3 regions of the Mycobacterium terrae genome follow, and region 1 is predicted to be linked to each of the others. Evidence: predicted binding sites of a transcription regulator. Region 1 holds the regulator's gene; each other region holds the start of a gene.
What was found. The regulator LexA, encoded in region 1, represses DNA repair genes until DNA is damaged. The targets are predictions, from matches to a motif close to CGAACANNTGTTCG.
Positions count from the first base shown of each region.

Region 2: a site for LexA is predicted at 2,405-2,418, ahead of G6N23_RS12510 (HNH endonuclease signature motif containing protein). Genes of this name have one in related genera too.
Region 3: a site for LexA is predicted at 2,159-2,172, ahead of cofD (2-phospho-L-lactate transferase). Genes of this name have one in related genera too.

Region 1 is NZ_AP022564.1:1,665,707-1,670,713, reverse strand. Features, by position in the region: gene G6N23_RS08155 (peroxynitrite isomerase) at 1-148, opposite strand, end outside; gene nrdR (transcriptional regulator NrdR) at 185-649, opposite strand; gene G6N23_RS08145 (LysM peptidoglycan-binding domain-containing protein) at 794-1,297, opposite strand; gene lexA (transcriptional repressor LexA) at 1,510-2,202, shown strand; gene folE (GTP cyclohydrolase I FolE) at 2,218-2,823, opposite strand; gene G6N23_RS08130 (helix-turn-helix transcriptional regulator) at 2,915-3,595, shown strand; gene G6N23_RS08125 (NAD(P)H-dependent flavin oxidoreductase) at 3,592-4,575, shown strand; gene G6N23_RS08120 (nuclear transport factor 2 family protein) at 4,590-5,007, shown strand, end outside.
Region 2 is NZ_AP022564.1:2,593,683-2,598,689, forward strand. Features, by position in the region: gene G6N23_RS12500 (restriction endonuclease subunit S) at 1-774, opposite strand, end outside; gene G6N23_RS12505 (type I restriction-modification system subunit M) at 777-2,234, opposite strand; gene G6N23_RS12510 (HNH endonuclease signature motif containing protein) at 2,432-3,820, shown strand; gene G6N23_RS12515 (ankyrin repeat domain-containing protein) at 3,869-4,579, shown strand; gene G6N23_RS12520 (class I adenylate-forming enzyme family protein) at 4,570-5,007, opposite strand, start outside.
Region 3 is NZ_AP022564.1:1,069,878-1,074,884, forward strand. Features, by position in the region: gene G6N23_RS05210 (coenzyme F420-0:L-glutamate ligase) at 1-910, opposite strand, end outside; gene cofD (2-phospho-L-lactate transferase) at 907-1,896, opposite strand; gene G6N23_RS05220 (WhiB family transcriptional regulator) at 2,270-2,626, shown strand; gene G6N23_RS05225 (metallopeptidase family protein) at 2,654-3,109, opposite strand; gene G6N23_RS05230 (DUF3499 domain-containing protein) at 3,200-3,640, shown strand; gene G6N23_RS05235 (phosphomannomutase/phosphoglucomutase) at 3,699-5,007, shown strand, end outside.

The DNA.
Region 1 (5,007 bases):
CCAGAAACGGTTTGCCGACGTGGGAGAACACCACCTCTTCGAGGTATTCGAACGACGCGATCGTGGGATACACCCCGGAGCCCCGGCCGGACCAGGTGCCCAACAGCGGTGCCAGCTCCACAAGATTCGGATGCAGGTCGGGTGCCATGGGGCCAGCGTAGTGCGCAGCACGGCGCCGCGACCCTCAACCGGTGCTGGGCACCTCGCGGTGCTCGCGCAGCGCCTCGATCTCCCGCTCGAAGTCGGCCGCCGACGAGAATGAGCGATACACCGAGGCGAATCGCAGGTAGGCCACTTCGTCGAGTTCGCGCAGCGGCCCGAGAATCGCCAAACCCACCTCGTGGCTGGGGATCTCCGGTGAGCCCGCCGCCCGCACCGCGTCTTCCACCTGCTGGGCCAGCAGGTTGAGCGCATCATCGTCGACATCGCGGCCCTGACAGGCCCGGCGCACCCCGCTGATAACCTTCTCCCGGCTGAACGGCTCGGTGACGCCGCTGCGTTTCACCACAGCCAGCACCGCGGTCTCCACGGTGGAGAAGCGGCGGCCGCATTCCGGGCAGGAGCGACGGCGCCGAATGGCCTGTCCTTCATCGGTTTCGCGGGAGTCCACCACCCGGGAGTCTGGATGGCGACAAAACGGGCAATGCATGGCCGCTCCTTCGCCGTGCGGCGAGCCGGACACCTGCAATCGCCGAGGCAACCCGGACCGCTGGGACAACTGAGAGCGTACCTGCGCCGGAGCCGGGCGGCGCGCCGTAGTAGTCGCAGGCCGCGGCCGACCGGACATCGACGGTCAGCCGATCGGCGCGATCAGCGGCTGACCGGCGTCCAGGGCCACCGATTCCAGGCTGTTGAGTTCGCGGATCCGGTCGACGACCTGGGCGGTCGGGGCGTCGGGCGCGACCCGGGCCGCCAGGTGCTGCAGGTTCTCGCCGCTCTGCACCCGCACCACGCCGAGCTGCTCGGGCACCGCGGGGGCGCCGCCGCCGGCCCTCGCCGCACCGAACTGGGCGACCAGACCGAGCCAGACCGTGATCCCCGCGGCGATCAGCGCCAGCACGACCGTGGTCGCCGGAGTGATGGGCTTGACGGGCTGCGGCCGGTGCGCGGTGCGCGACATCAGCACTGCGCTGCCCCGATGCCGAAGCGGCGCGCCGCCCGGACGGGTCCGCACCAGCCGCGCCGGGCGGGTGTGCACCGCGCACGCGCGCCCCGACGTACCGGGACCGCGACGTGTCCGGGAGCGGTCGGCCCCGGCCTGGTCGAACGTCGGCGCGATCGTGTCGATGAGCATCATGTGCGGTTCTCCCTCACTCGGCGTCGGCGACCCTGTTCGCTCGACTGTTCGAATACTAATCGATTGTATGTTCGATGTCCGAACATGTGATCGATTCGTTGTCGAAAACATTAGCGACCCCCACCGACAAGGCGGTGACACTTCGAACGCCCGCGCGACACACCTCGAACACATGTTTGATTAATGGCAGGATTGGGGCTACATTCGCCTCTATGAGCGACAGCAGCAAGACCGCCCCGGCACCGGCATCGGATTCCCCGCTGACCGCACGGCAGCGCACCATCCTGGACGTCATCCGCGCCTCGGTGAACGAGCGCGGGTATCCGCCGAGCATCCGGGAGATCGGCGACGCCGTGGGGCTGACCTCGACTTCCTCGGTCGCCCACCAGTTGCGCACACTGGAGCGCAAGGGCTATCTGCGTCGTGACCCCAACCGGCCCCGCGCCGTCGACGTCCGCGGCCCGGAGGATGCGACCGTGGCCTCGCACGCGGCCCCGCGGACCGAGTTCGCCGGATCCGATGCGCTGCCCGAACCCACCTTCGTCCCGGTGCTGGGTCGGATTGCGGCCGGTGGGCCGATCCTGGCCGAGGAAGCGGTCGAGGATATCTTCCCGCTCCCCCGCGAACTGGTGGGCGAAGGCGAGCTGTTCCTGCTCAAGGTCGTAGGTGAGTCGATGGTCGACGCCGCGATCTGCGATGGCGACTGGGTGGTGGTGCGCCAGCAGAACGTCGCCGACAACGGCGACATCGTCGCCGCGATGATCGATGGTGAGGCCACCGTCAAGACCTTCAAACGGGCCGGGGGCCAGGTCTGGCTGATGCCGCACAACCCCGTTTTCGACCCCATTCCCGGTAACGACGCGGTCGTGCTGGGCAAGGTCGTGACCGTCATCCGCAAGATCTGACGGACGGCTCGGGCGCTACCCGGTGCCGCCGATACCGATGAGGGAGAAGAACTCCTGCCGCGAGCGCGCATCGGTTCGCAGCGTGCCCAGCAGGGTCGAGGTCACGGTGGTCGACCCGGTGGCGTGAACACCGCGCAATGTCATGCAGGTGTGCTCGGCGCGGATCACCACCCCGACGGCACGCGGCTGCAGGTGATCGGTGAGCCAATCCGCCACCTGCTTGGTGAGGCGTTCCTGCACCTGCGGCCGGCTGGCGAAGTAGTCGACGACCCGGGCCAGCTTCGACAGGCCCAGGATGCGATCGCCGGGCAGGTAACCGACACAGGCGGTTCCGGTGAACGGCAACAGATGGTGCTCGCAGACCGTCCGGAGCGGGATGTCGCGGACCAGCACCAGCTCATCGTAGCCCTCGTCGTTGGGAAAAGTGGTGGCCTCGAACGGCTTCGGGGTGAACATCTCTGCATAGGCGCGCGCCACCCGGCGCGGCGTGTTCTGAAGTCCCTCGTCGGCGGTGGAGATGCCCAGCGCATGCAGAAATGCCGCGGCGGCCTGCTCGGCGGCGTCCAGGTTCGGGACCGGCCGATCGACCACCCGCAGGTCCGCGTAGGCGGCTACCGACATCTCAATCTCCCCCATCGACTTCTCGGTGTTGCGTTCAGATTGGCGGCATCCGGCCCTATTTGTCAATATGTTTTGGTGTTACATTGAGGCGATGAGCACCCCGCCGCGCGACGGCCGGAATCCGTTGACCGGGTTGAGCTCTTTGGACGATCCGGTACGGCAACGGCTCTACCAGTACATCGCCTCGTGCGACGATCCGGTGGCCCGCGAGGACGCCGCGAGCGCCGCGGGCATCAGCCGTACCCTGGCGGCCTACCACCTCGACAAACTGGCCGAGGCAGGGATCTTGTCGGTGAGTTACGCCCGGCCCGCCGGGCGCTCTGGGCCCGGCGCCGGGCGCCCCGCCAAACGGTACGCGCGCACCCGGGACGAACTTTCGGTGAGCGTGCCACCACGCAACTATCGTCTGCTGGCCGACCTGCTGGTCAGCGCCATGGTCGCCGATGACGCCGGCACCGTGCGCTCGGCGATCTCGGCGGCAGCCCGCCGGGCCGGCCGGGAGATCCCGGTCCGGCACGGCCTCGTGAGCACGCTCGAGGAATTCGGCTACGAGCCGGCGGTCAACGCGGCCGGGGACATCGAGCTGCGCAACTGCCCGTTTGAGCGGCTGGCCCGCCAATACACCGAGGCGGTGTGCGGGCTCAACCTGAACCTGATCCAGGGCATGTTGGAGGGCACCGGCGAATCCCCGCAACGGGCCGCCCTGACCCCGTGCGAGCGGCGCTGCTGCGTCACCGTTCGGGCACGTCGACACGGAGGGCGGCATCGATGAGTCTGCTGGAATCGCTTGGACTGAGCACGCCGGTCATTCAAGCCGGGATGGGCGGCGGCGTGGCCGGGGCCGAATTGGCCGGTGCGGTCTCGGCGGCCGGCGGGCTGGGCACCGTCGGGCTGAGCGATCCACAGCGCTTCGCCGCGGACCTGCGTCGCGCCGTGACGCTGGCCGGCGGCCGGCCGGTAGCCGCCAATCTGCTGGTGCCGTTCGTCCGCCGCGCCCACATCGACGCCTGCATCGCGGCCGGTGCCGCCCTGGTGGTCTTCCATGACGGCGCTCCCACACGCTGGATCGGGGCGCTGCGGGCCGCGCGAATCCCGGTGCTGTGCACCGCCGGTGACGCCGAGCAGACCCGCCGGGCGCTGGCTGCCGGCGCCGACGGACTGGTGGCGCAGGGCGTCGAGGCCGGCGGCCACCTGGTGGCCGACCGGCCGCTGAAGGTGACGCTGCCGGAGGTGCTCGAGGCCGCGGGCGGAGCACCGGTGCTGGCCGCCGGCGGGGTCGCCGCCGCCCACGACGTCCGGGCACTGCTGGCCGCGGGAGCCGAGGGGGCGGTTGCCGGGACCCGCTTTCTGCTCACCGAGGAGTCGGGCGCGCACCCCGCCTACAAGCGCAAGGTGCTGGAGGCGCAGCGGACCGTCCGCACCATGTTGTTCGGGATGGGCTGGCCGCTGGCACACCGGGTGATCCCGAACGCACTCACCGAACGCTGGTGTGCCCGTAACGAACTCGGTCCGCCGCCGGTGCGCGCACTGAACCGGATCACGGCGCCGCTGGGTCGGCTGCTGCCGGTGGGCGCCCAGGGCACGCTACTGGCCATGCAGCGGCCCGCGATACCCCTCTACACCCCGGCGCTGCCCCTGGCCGGAATGGATCCGGCCACCGTGGAGCGGGCCGCGCTCTACGCCGGCGAGACCATCCACCGCATCAACGACATCGTCCCGGCCGCCGAGGCCCTGGCGCGGTTGGCTCCGTGACGAGGGAGGTCAGAATGTCCGAATTTCCACCATGCCCGCCCTTCGATGAAGACTCCGCACGACGCAAGGTTCAAGCCGCCGAGGACGCCTGGAACACCCGGGATCCCGATCGGGTGGCACTGGCCTACACCGACGACTCGGTCTGGCGTAACCGCGATGAGTACATCACCGGGCGCACCGAGATCGTGGAGTTCCTGCGACGCAAATGGGCACGTGAACGCGACTACGCACTGCGCAAGGAGCTGTGGTGCTATCAGGGCAATCGGATCGCGGTGCGCTACCAGTACGAAAGCCGCGACGCCGAAGGCCAGTGGTGGCGCAGCTACGGCAACGAGCTGTGGGAGTACGCCGACGACGGCCGGATGAGCCGGCGCGAGTCCAGCATCGACGACGTCGCCATCACCGAAGATCAGCGACGGATCTTCGGGCCGC
Region 2 (5,007 bases), 930 kb from region 1:
ATCACTCAGCGATCCTGCCTTGTCAGGAGTGACAGAAAAGGCCGGGTCTGCGCGTATAACTCCGCCCACAATATGCATGGGGTTGACCAAGGGGACTCCAGATTCCACATAGTCTTCCCGGTGAAGCAGCGAACCGAAAGGGCCGATCTGGATATCGGCGATATCACCGAGCAGCGATGAACCTCCGCCGACCGGGTCGCCAAACAGGTCAGTAAAGATGGCCTCCGCAAGGCGCTCGAACTCAGCAAGCACCTGTCGCTGACTGGCACGGAGCGCATCGGCCTGATCGAGAATCGCGGCGATGCGACGCTGCTCATCAAGACAGCAAAGCGGCACAGACCACTCAGAGAGCGCCGCCCTACCCAGATGATGAATACCGACACCCCTTGAACCGCGCGCGAAGGCGCCTGTGGCTGCTTCGTACCGGAAAAAATGAAGAAGGTATCGAGGATCAATCTCGGGTCCAGGCCTTACTCGAAGAAGCGTGTTCTGATAGGCACAATCCTCGATCTCACCCTGCCAGAGAGCCGGCTTTCCAACTTCCAGCGGCGAACCCGAAGCTTCATTGAGCAGCAGGTCACCCAGCTCAAGACGAAAAACCGCCATCTCAGCATCAGTGAAGTTCATTCGCTTCACATCGTCTAAAAGCAGGCCATTCCAACCAACGTTCGCAGCACGCAAGTAATTGCGCATTGATGGGCCTGTATGGTTTTGCGGAGACCGCTGACGACCAAGGTTCACGTCAGCAACTGACGAGAGCGAAACCGTCTCCATCTTCACGACAGCATCGCCTTCAACTCCGCCAACCCCGCAGCGATCTCGCCCTCCAGCTTCTCGATCTCGGCGATGATCTCCAGCGGCGGCCGGTGCTCGACCTCGTCGTGCACGATCTCCTTGTACCGATTAAGCGACAGGTCGTAGCCCTGGGCCACGATGTCGTCCTTGGGCACGCAGAATGACTGTGCGGTGCGGGCTCGCTCACGTTCGGAACCGTCTCGTACGGCCCACCGCGCCACCACATCCGGCAGGTCGTTTGCCTCCACCGGGTTGCGCTTGTCGTCCAACGAGAACCCGTCGGCCTGCACGTCGTAGAACCATACGTTGTCAGTACCGCCAGAATTGGTCTTGGTGAACAGCAGGATCGCCGTCGACACTCCCGCGTACGGCTTGAACACCCCTGACGGCAGTTTCACCACCCCGTCGAGTTTCTGCTCCTCCACCAGCACCCGGCGAAGTTCCTTGTGTGCCTTGGATGATCCGAATAGCACACCGTCCGGAACGATCACGGCCGCCCGCCCACCTGGCTTCAGGAGTTTCAAAAACAGTGCCAAGAACAGCAGCTCGGTCTTCTTGGTCTTGACCATTCGCTGCAGATCTTTCGAGGTCGACTCGTAGTCCAGCGAACCGGCAAACGGCGGGTTGGCGAGGATCAGCGTGTATTTCTCGGCATCCTCGCTGGCGCCCTCGGATAGTGAGTCGCGGTAACGGATGTCCGGTGATTCCACTCCGTGCAGCAACATGTTCATGCTACCGATGCGCAGCATGGTGGCGTCGAAGTCGTATCCGTGGAACATGCTGGCGTGGAAGTGCTGCCGCTGCTCGGCATTCGTCAGTACGCCGGGGTGCTGATCGCGGACGTACTCGGAGGCAGCCACCAGGAATCCGGCTGTGCCACAGGCCGGGTCGCAGATCTCGTCGCCCGGCCGCGGAGCCATCATCGCGACCATCGCCTTGATGATGTGCCGTGGCGTACGGAACTGCCCGTTGACACCGGCAGCGGCGATCTTGGACAGCAGATATTCGTACAGGTCGCCGTTGGTGTCGCGGTCATCCATCGGTATGTCGTCGAGCAGGTCCACCACTCGCGACAGCAACTGCGGAGTGGGAATGGTGAACCGAGCGTCGCGCATGTGTTCCGAGTACGTCGATCCGTCGCCGCCGAGGCCGCGCAAGAACGGGAAGACCCCGTCGGCGACGATCTTGTGCATCAGCGTCGGGTCTTCATGCTTGAGCTTGGACCAGCGCAGATGTTGCTGGCCCGCCCCGAACAGCATGCCGTCGCTGGTACCGGTGATGCGAGCCTTCTTCTCGGCGAGCGTGTTCAGGTCATCCAGCCGGCGGATGAACAGCAGATAGGTGATCTGCTCGATGACCTCCAGCGGGTTGGAGATGCCTCCCGACCAAAACGCATCCCAGACCCGGTCGATCTTGCCCTTGAGCTCACCGGTTATCACTGCTGCACCCACCTGTCTGCGGCCGTCGGAGGTTGAACAGAACTGTATATAGGGCATTACCGACAGGACCGGAACCGGTGACATCCACGCCGGCGGGCGCGCCGCAGTTCCGGCCGCCTTCATCCACAGTTGTCCGGTTCATCCACAGGCAGCCCTCGAGCCCTCATATTCGCACAAACGTTCGATACGTTGGAGGGGTGTCCGAACCCGATCAGGTCCTTCCTCCCGCCGCGGCGGCCCGTGCGGCCATCCGCGCGGACCTGGCGCTGATCGACGACGCCCAAGCCCGGCTCCGCTGCACTGACACCGACATCGTCGGCAACGCGTTTCGCGTCGAAGTCGCCGAACACCTCGAACTCCAGCACCGGGTCAATCGCGGCCTGTCCTACCGCATCTTCGGCGAGATCGCCGACCCCGCCGACGGTCCCGAGGACCCGCGACTGCCTGCCGATACCAAGATCACAGACCTGCTGTGGTCGCGCTTGCGTATCACCCGCGCGGAAGTCCGGCGCCGGCTCCGCATCGCCGCCCGTATCCGACCGCGGCGCAACCTGACCGGGCCGCCGGCTCCGCCTGAGCTTCCCGAAGTCGCCGCCGCTGTCGAGGACGGCCAGATCGGTGAAGATCACATCAAAGCGGTCACCAAAGCCCTAGACGAACTGCCCGCGAAAGTCGCACCGGCCGATCGTGAAGCCGCCGAACGGACCCTGGTACGCCACGCCGCCGAGCAGGACGCCGTCTTCGTGACCGCAATCGGGCACGCCATCGCAGATCACCTCAACCCCGATGGCAACTTCACCGACGAAGACCGGGCACGGCGGCGCAACCTGGTCCTGGGCCGTCAAGGCCCCGATGGGATGAGCCGACTGTCCGGCTGCATCGATCCCGAAACCCGCGCCTACCTCGAAGCAGCCGTCGCTGCGGTTCGCCCCGGCCACCGCCAGCCCGAGAGCACCCAAGTACGCGATTCCAGGTCATCGGGACAACGAGACCACGACGCACTGAAGCTGGCCCTGCGCCACGGCATCGAATCCGGTGCCATGGGCACCCACCGCGGCGTTCCGGTAACCGTCGTGGTCACCACCAAACTCGCCGACCTCGACCAGGCGGCCCGCGCCATGGCCGACCCGGACGTCCCGATGCCGACTGCGGCGCGCACTGGTGGCGGCAGCCGCCTTCCGATGCGTGATCTGATCCGGATGGCGGCCAACTCAATCCACTACCTCGCGGTGTTCGACAACCACTCCGAGCGGCCGCTGTATCTGGGCCGCAGCAAGCGGATCGCCACCCTGGATCACCGGATCATCTGCCACGCCCGCGACCGCGGTTGCACCAGACCGAACTGTCCGGCACCCGGCTACCACTGCGAAGTTCACCATTCGACCGATTGGGCGCGCGACGGCCGCACCAATGCCGACGAGCTCTACTTCGCCTGCGGAGGCGACCACGGCGGTGCCACCCGTGGCGACCTACAAACTCACGTCACCGAGCAAGGGCGCCTGGCCTGGACCGACGGCACCAGCCCGCCGCGGATCAACCATCTCCAACATCCGGACGAACTCCTCGACGACGATGAGGACCCATAGGCCGTGGGCGGTGAGGTATCCAAGCCCGGACCGCGAGAAGATGGCACCGTGACCACCTACAACGAGATCCGCAACAATGCGCCGCTGTGGCCGGGGGTGATGGACCGCTCGCTGCTGGGCAATCGGCAACTTCAAGCCGCGCTGTATCTGGCCGACGCGGCCAAACGGGGGAAGTGGCGCAAGGTGGTCCGCGAACTCGACCGCGGCGACCACGTCGTCGACGTCAAAGCCTGGCGGCCCGGCGGCAAGACCTGGTTGACCGTGCTGCACCAGGCCGGCTGGCACGGGGCGCCCCCGGACGTCGCGTCGTGGCTGATCGAGCGGGGTGCGCTGCGCAGCCAGCCCGACGCCGCAGGCCGCACTGCCTACGACATCGCCGTCGAGCACCAGCGGCCCGCCGAGTTGTTGGGCGTGCTCAAGCCCCCGGCACCGTCGCTGGACCGCGACCGGATCGCCGCGCTCAACGCACAACTCGCCGGAATCATCGATGACTTGATCCAGCAGCTGTTCCGCGGTGTCGACCTGCGCCAGATGTTCCGCTATCCGCCGGTCGACGTGCTGCACGAGCTGCCGGGAAAACAACTGTGGTTTCCGATTCCCTATCTCTGGGGGGGCTTCCGGGTGGGCCTGCAAGACGACGACGTCGAACTGTTCGGCGGGTACCGCGAACTCGACCCGGTCGGCGACGTGCACGTCGCCACGGTGGGCTATCTCATCACTCCCGACGGACCTTCGCAGGTGTACGAGGGCTACGAATGATCGGGAGCGCCGGAACTGTCGCGGACCTGCTGCCGCAGCTGCCCTTTGGCGATCTTGCCGCCGGAGGACCGCGGCAGCTCATCGACGACGACGAGTCCTTCGGGCCACAGCTCCTTGGACACCCCGAGCGTCAGTAGATGCTCGAGGAGTTCGGGCAACTCCAGGGCGCCGGCGCCGACGAGTTCGGCATCGCCGAGCTCGACGAAGACACAGACCTTCTCGCCGAACACCTCGTCGGGCATCGCTACCGCGGCGGCGACCGCGACCCTCGGGTGGGTCATGACGGCATCCTCGACCTGCGCGGCGCTGATATTCTTGCCGCCCCGCAGGATGAAGTCCGACGTCCGGCCGGTGACGCTCAGATAGCCGTCAGCGTCGATCTCGCAGATGTCCCCCATGCGCATCCAGCCGTCGGCGGTGAACAGCTT
Region 3 (5,007 bases), 600 kb from region 1:
GGGTCTGCAACCAGACGAACCGCGTCGGCCGGGTGTGGTGCGGTGCCGGGGCGGTCAGGGCTTCGGATATGGCGTCGGTGATCGTCTCTGCCGGCACGGGTTCGCCCGCGAACACGCGCACCGAGCGGCGCAGCAGCTGGGCTTGGCGCCGCCCGGTCTCGATGGCCTCGGCGGTGCCCAGCCAGAACAGGTCCTCGGAACCGGAGCGCACCAGTGCGGCCGCGGTGGAACCGTCGTCGGGGCTGGACACGCCGCGCACCACCGCTACCGGAACATCGGTGAGCTTGCCCTTGACCAGGTCGGCAGCCGCGGCCAGTTCGTCGGCGACCGCCACTTCGGTGACGAACAACTCGTTGCCGTGCCGGTCGACGGCACCGGCGTAGCCGTTGAGGACCGTCAGGCCCGATGCCCCGATCGCGACATCGATCTGTCCGTTGCGCCAGGCGCGGCCCATCGTGTCGGTGATCAGCACCGCCACGTCGACACCGAGCCGGGTCGCCAGGCTGGTCCGCAGCGCGGCGGCACTTCCGTCGGGGTCGACCGGCAGCAGCGCGAGTTCGTCGGAGCCGACGTTGGAACCGTCCACGCCCGCGGCGGCCTGCACCAGGCCGAGCCGATTCTCGGTGATCCAGGTGCGGCCCTTACGGGCCAGTACGCGCACCGCCTCGGCCTCGACCAGCTGGCGGCGCAGTGCGTCTCGCGCCTCGGCGTCATGCGGCGCCGGAACGATACGGCCCTCGCACTTGGACACCACCTTGCTGGTGACCACCACGATGTCGCCGTCGGCCAGCCACGGTGCGGCCTGCGCCAGCGCGACCGCCAGGTCATCGCCGGGCCGGAATTCGCCCAGGCCGGTGACCGGCAGGATCTCGACCTTGGCGGCGCTGCCGTGTTCGCGCCGCCCCGTCATAGCGACACGCCCGCGAGATCCAGCCCGGTGCGCACCATCTCGGCCGTCGCAGCCGGATCGGTCATCAACAGCGGGGCGGAGCGCACCGTCACGCCGTCCACCTGCGCGTGCTCGCCCTCGTGCACCAGCCAGCAGTCCAGGATCCCGGTCCCGCTACGGGCCCCGTAGTGAGCGCCCACCGCCTGCGAGGTGGAATCCAGGCCGATCACGCTCAGGCAGGTGTCGGCCATGCCGCGCAATGGCTTTCCGGCGACGATCGGTGAGTAGCCGACGATCGAGGCCGGCGTCGATCGCAGGGCCGCCCGGATGCCGGGGACGGCGAGAATGGCGCCGATGCTCACTACCGGATTGGACGGGGCCAGCAGCACCACGTCGGCTTCGGCGATGGCCTCGACGACTTCCGCTGTCGCGCTCGCCTTCTCGCTGCCGACGAAGCCGAACCCGTGGGTGGGCACCTCGGCCCGGTAGCGCACCCACCACTCCTGGAAGTGGATCGCACGCTGAGAGTCGTCGGCGGGATCGGTGATGACGACATGGGTTTCGCAGCTGTCGTTGGTCACCGGCAACAGCCTGGCACCCGGTTGCCAGCGATCACACAGTGCCGCGGTCACTTCCGTCAGCGAATAGCCGGCGCGTAGCGCCTGGGTGCGGACCAGGTGAGTGGCCAGGTCGCGATCGCCGAGACCGAACCAGTCCGGCTGCACCCCGTAGCGGGCCAACTCCTCCATCGCGTGCCAGGTTTCGTCGCGGTGACCCCAGCCGCGCTCCGGGTCCACGCCGCCGCCCAGGGTGTACATGCAGGTGTCCAGGTCCGGGCAGATCCGCACCCCGTGCATCCACGCGTCGTCGCCGACGTTGACGACCGCGGTCAGTTCATGCGCGGCGCCGTCATCCGCACCCCCGAACCGGCCCAGACCCAGCAGCTTCTGGACGCCGAGCAGGAAACGGGCACCGCCGACCCCGCCGACCAGAACCGTGACCTTCACAGCGCACGACAGTACCTTTGGTGAGGATGCGGCCGGTGTGGCGGTGTGTTCCAGCGGCCGTGCAACGGCCCCGGTAAGACACGCCGAAACAGCGGTGTGGCCTACATGACAGGGACTCGCCGGTCTCGGACACGTCCGAAATCGGTCACGGGATGGTAAGGAATTTGGCCATTCGGCTTGACCGGACCAGCTAACCCGTGTCTAATCACATCAGTGTCATTTCCCGGTTGGCCAGCCGATTCCGGTGTCGCAGACCGAGATTCGATCACATGTTCGAATTGCTACGGACAACACCGCAATTGCGGGCGACATATCAGGATCGGGCGACCAGGTGAGGAGGCAGAGGATGTCCTATGAGCACCTTTGGGGCGTAATGGGGGGGACACCGCATGCCCAGGCCGAAATGACGCCAGCGCAGACCGAGTCGGCGCCGAGCCGGCCGCATCTGAGTCTGGTTCCCGAACCCGAGGATTACGACGAATTCGACCCGTTCGATCCCGCCTCGGCCACCAACGAGCAATGGCAGGACCGCGCCCTGTGCGCCCAGACCGACCCCGAGGCGTTCTTCCCGGAGAAGGGCGGCTCCACCCGCGAGGCCAAGAAGATCTGCACGCGGTGCTCGGTACGCACCGAGTGCCTGGAATACGCACTGGCCCACGACGAGCGGTTCGGTATCTGGGGTGGCCTGTCCGAGCGTGAGCGCCGCCGCCTCAAGCGCGGCATCATCTGAGAGTTTTCGCGTTACCGGTGCCCGGCGCTAGTCGTCGATCGTCGGATCGATGACGGTGGGTTCGACATCCAGGTAGGTGGCGACCTGGGCCACCAGAATTTCGTGCAATAAATCCCCGAGTTCGGTGCTGTCGTTCGCCCGTTGCTCGATCGGCTTGCGGAACAGCAGGATTCGCGCCCGCGTCGGGTTGCCCCGAACATCGACCCCGGCGGGAATCAAGCGTGCCAGCGGAATCGGCCCGTCGGCGACCACTTCCGGGGGCCACTGCACACTGTCGGGATCCCTGGCGGCGATGCGCGGAATCTCATCGACCGCGACGTCGAGCGCCGATAGCCGTTGTTTCCAGCGTTGTTCGATGGGCTCGTAGGCCTCCAGCACCGCCATGTCGAACCGCTCGGCACGGGTGCGCCAACCCGGCACGGTCGACGGCAGCAGCGGCCCGCGGGGCTCGCGGCCGCGCCAATGCCGACGCGTGGCGATCACGCAGACGATGGTAACGGTTGCGCATAGCGTGCCCGCCCGTTGCGCGTGTCCGGCGCCGCGGCAGTACGCGGCCACGATAGCCTCACGAGCGTGAACGTTCCCCGCCGCTGCTGTCGGCCAGGGTGTCCGCACTACGCGGTGGCGACGCTGACGTTCGTCTACTCGGACTCCACCGCCGTGGTCGGACCGCTGGCGACCGCCGCCGAGCCGCATTCGTGGGATCTGTGCTTCAACCACGCCGGCCGGATCACCGCCCCGCGCGGCTGGGAACTGGTCCGCCACCCCGGCCCCTGGGTCTCCCCCGAGGAGGACGACCTGATCGCCCTCGCCGAAGCGGTGCGCGAGGGCCAGACCGGGCAAGCCGCGCCCGCCAACGGGTGGTACCCGCAGGCCGGGCCGACGGATTCCGGTGCCCGCAGTGCACCGGCCACCGCCCCCGGCGGCGGCGTGCTGGCGCCGCCGGGTCCCAGCGGCAAGAGCAACGGCCGGCGCCGGGGTCACCTGCGTGTGTTGCCCGACCCGTCAGACTGATCGCGGGTTCCGGGCTAGGCTTGAGCGTCAAGAGTCCACTTCGTCAGGAGCCCTGTCCATGTCTCGGCCCGCTGCGGCTGTCCACCGTGTGATCAAGGCGTACGACGTACGTGGCCTGGTCGGTTCGGAGATCGATGAATCCCTGGTTACCGAGGTCGGAGCCGTCTTCGCCCGGCTGATGAGCGACGAGGGCGCCAGCCAGGTGGTGATCGGCCACGACATGCGGGAGAGTTCGCCACCGCTGTCGGCCGCGTTCGCCGAAGGAGTGGTCGCCCAGGGCCTCGACGTGATCCGGATCGGTCTGGCCTCGACCGACCAGCTCTATTTCGCGTCCGGCTCGCTGGACTGCCCGGGGGCGATGTTCACCGCCAGCCATAATCCGGCCGCCTACAACGGCATCAAGCTGTGCCGGGCGGGCGCCAAGCCCGTGGGCGCAGACACCGGCCTGGGCCGGATCCGCGACGAGCTGATCGCCGGCGTGGACGCCGTCGCCGGCCGGTCCGGGGAGCGCGGCAACATCACCGATCGCGACGTGCTGAGTGACTACGCGACGTTCCTGCACTCCCTGGTCGACATCAGCGGCTCGCGCCCGCTGCGCGTGGCCGTCGACGCCGGAAACGGCATGGCCGGCCACACCGCCCCGGCGGTGTTCGGCTCGATCGAGGCGATCACGCTGCTGCCGTTGTATTTCGAGTTGGACGGGAACTTTCCCAACCACGAGGCCAACCCGTTGGACCCGGCCAACCTCGTCGACCTGCAGGCCTTCGTCCGGGACAGCGGCGCTGATATCGGGCTGGCCTTCGACGGCGATGCCGACCGGTGCTTCGTCGTCGACGAGCGCGGTGAGCCGGTGTCCCCGTCGGCGGTGACCGGCCTGGTCGCCGCCCGCGAACTGGCCCGCGAGCCCGGCGCGTCGGTGATCCACAACCTGATCACCTCCCGGGCGGTGGCCGAACTGGTGGCAGAGCGCGGCGGCACGCCGTTGCGGTCGCGGGTCGGGCACTCCTACATCAAGGGGCTGATGGCCGAGACCGGCGCCATCTTCGGCGGGGAGCACTCGGCGCACTACTACTTCCGGGACTTCTGGGGCGCCGACTCGGGCATGCTGGCCGCCCTGCACGTGCTGGCCGCACTCGGTGAACAGCGGCGGCCGCTGTCCGAGCTGACCGCCGACTACCAGCGGTACGCGGCATCCGGCGAGATCAACTACACCCTGGCGGAGGGCGGCGACGCCAATGCTTACGCCGACGCGGTGGTCGCCTCGTTCGGCGACCAGGTCTCCGTCGACCGCCTGGACGGGGTGACCGTCGACCTGGGTGGAGGCAGCTGGTTCAACCTGCGCAGCTCCAACACCGAACCGCTGCTGC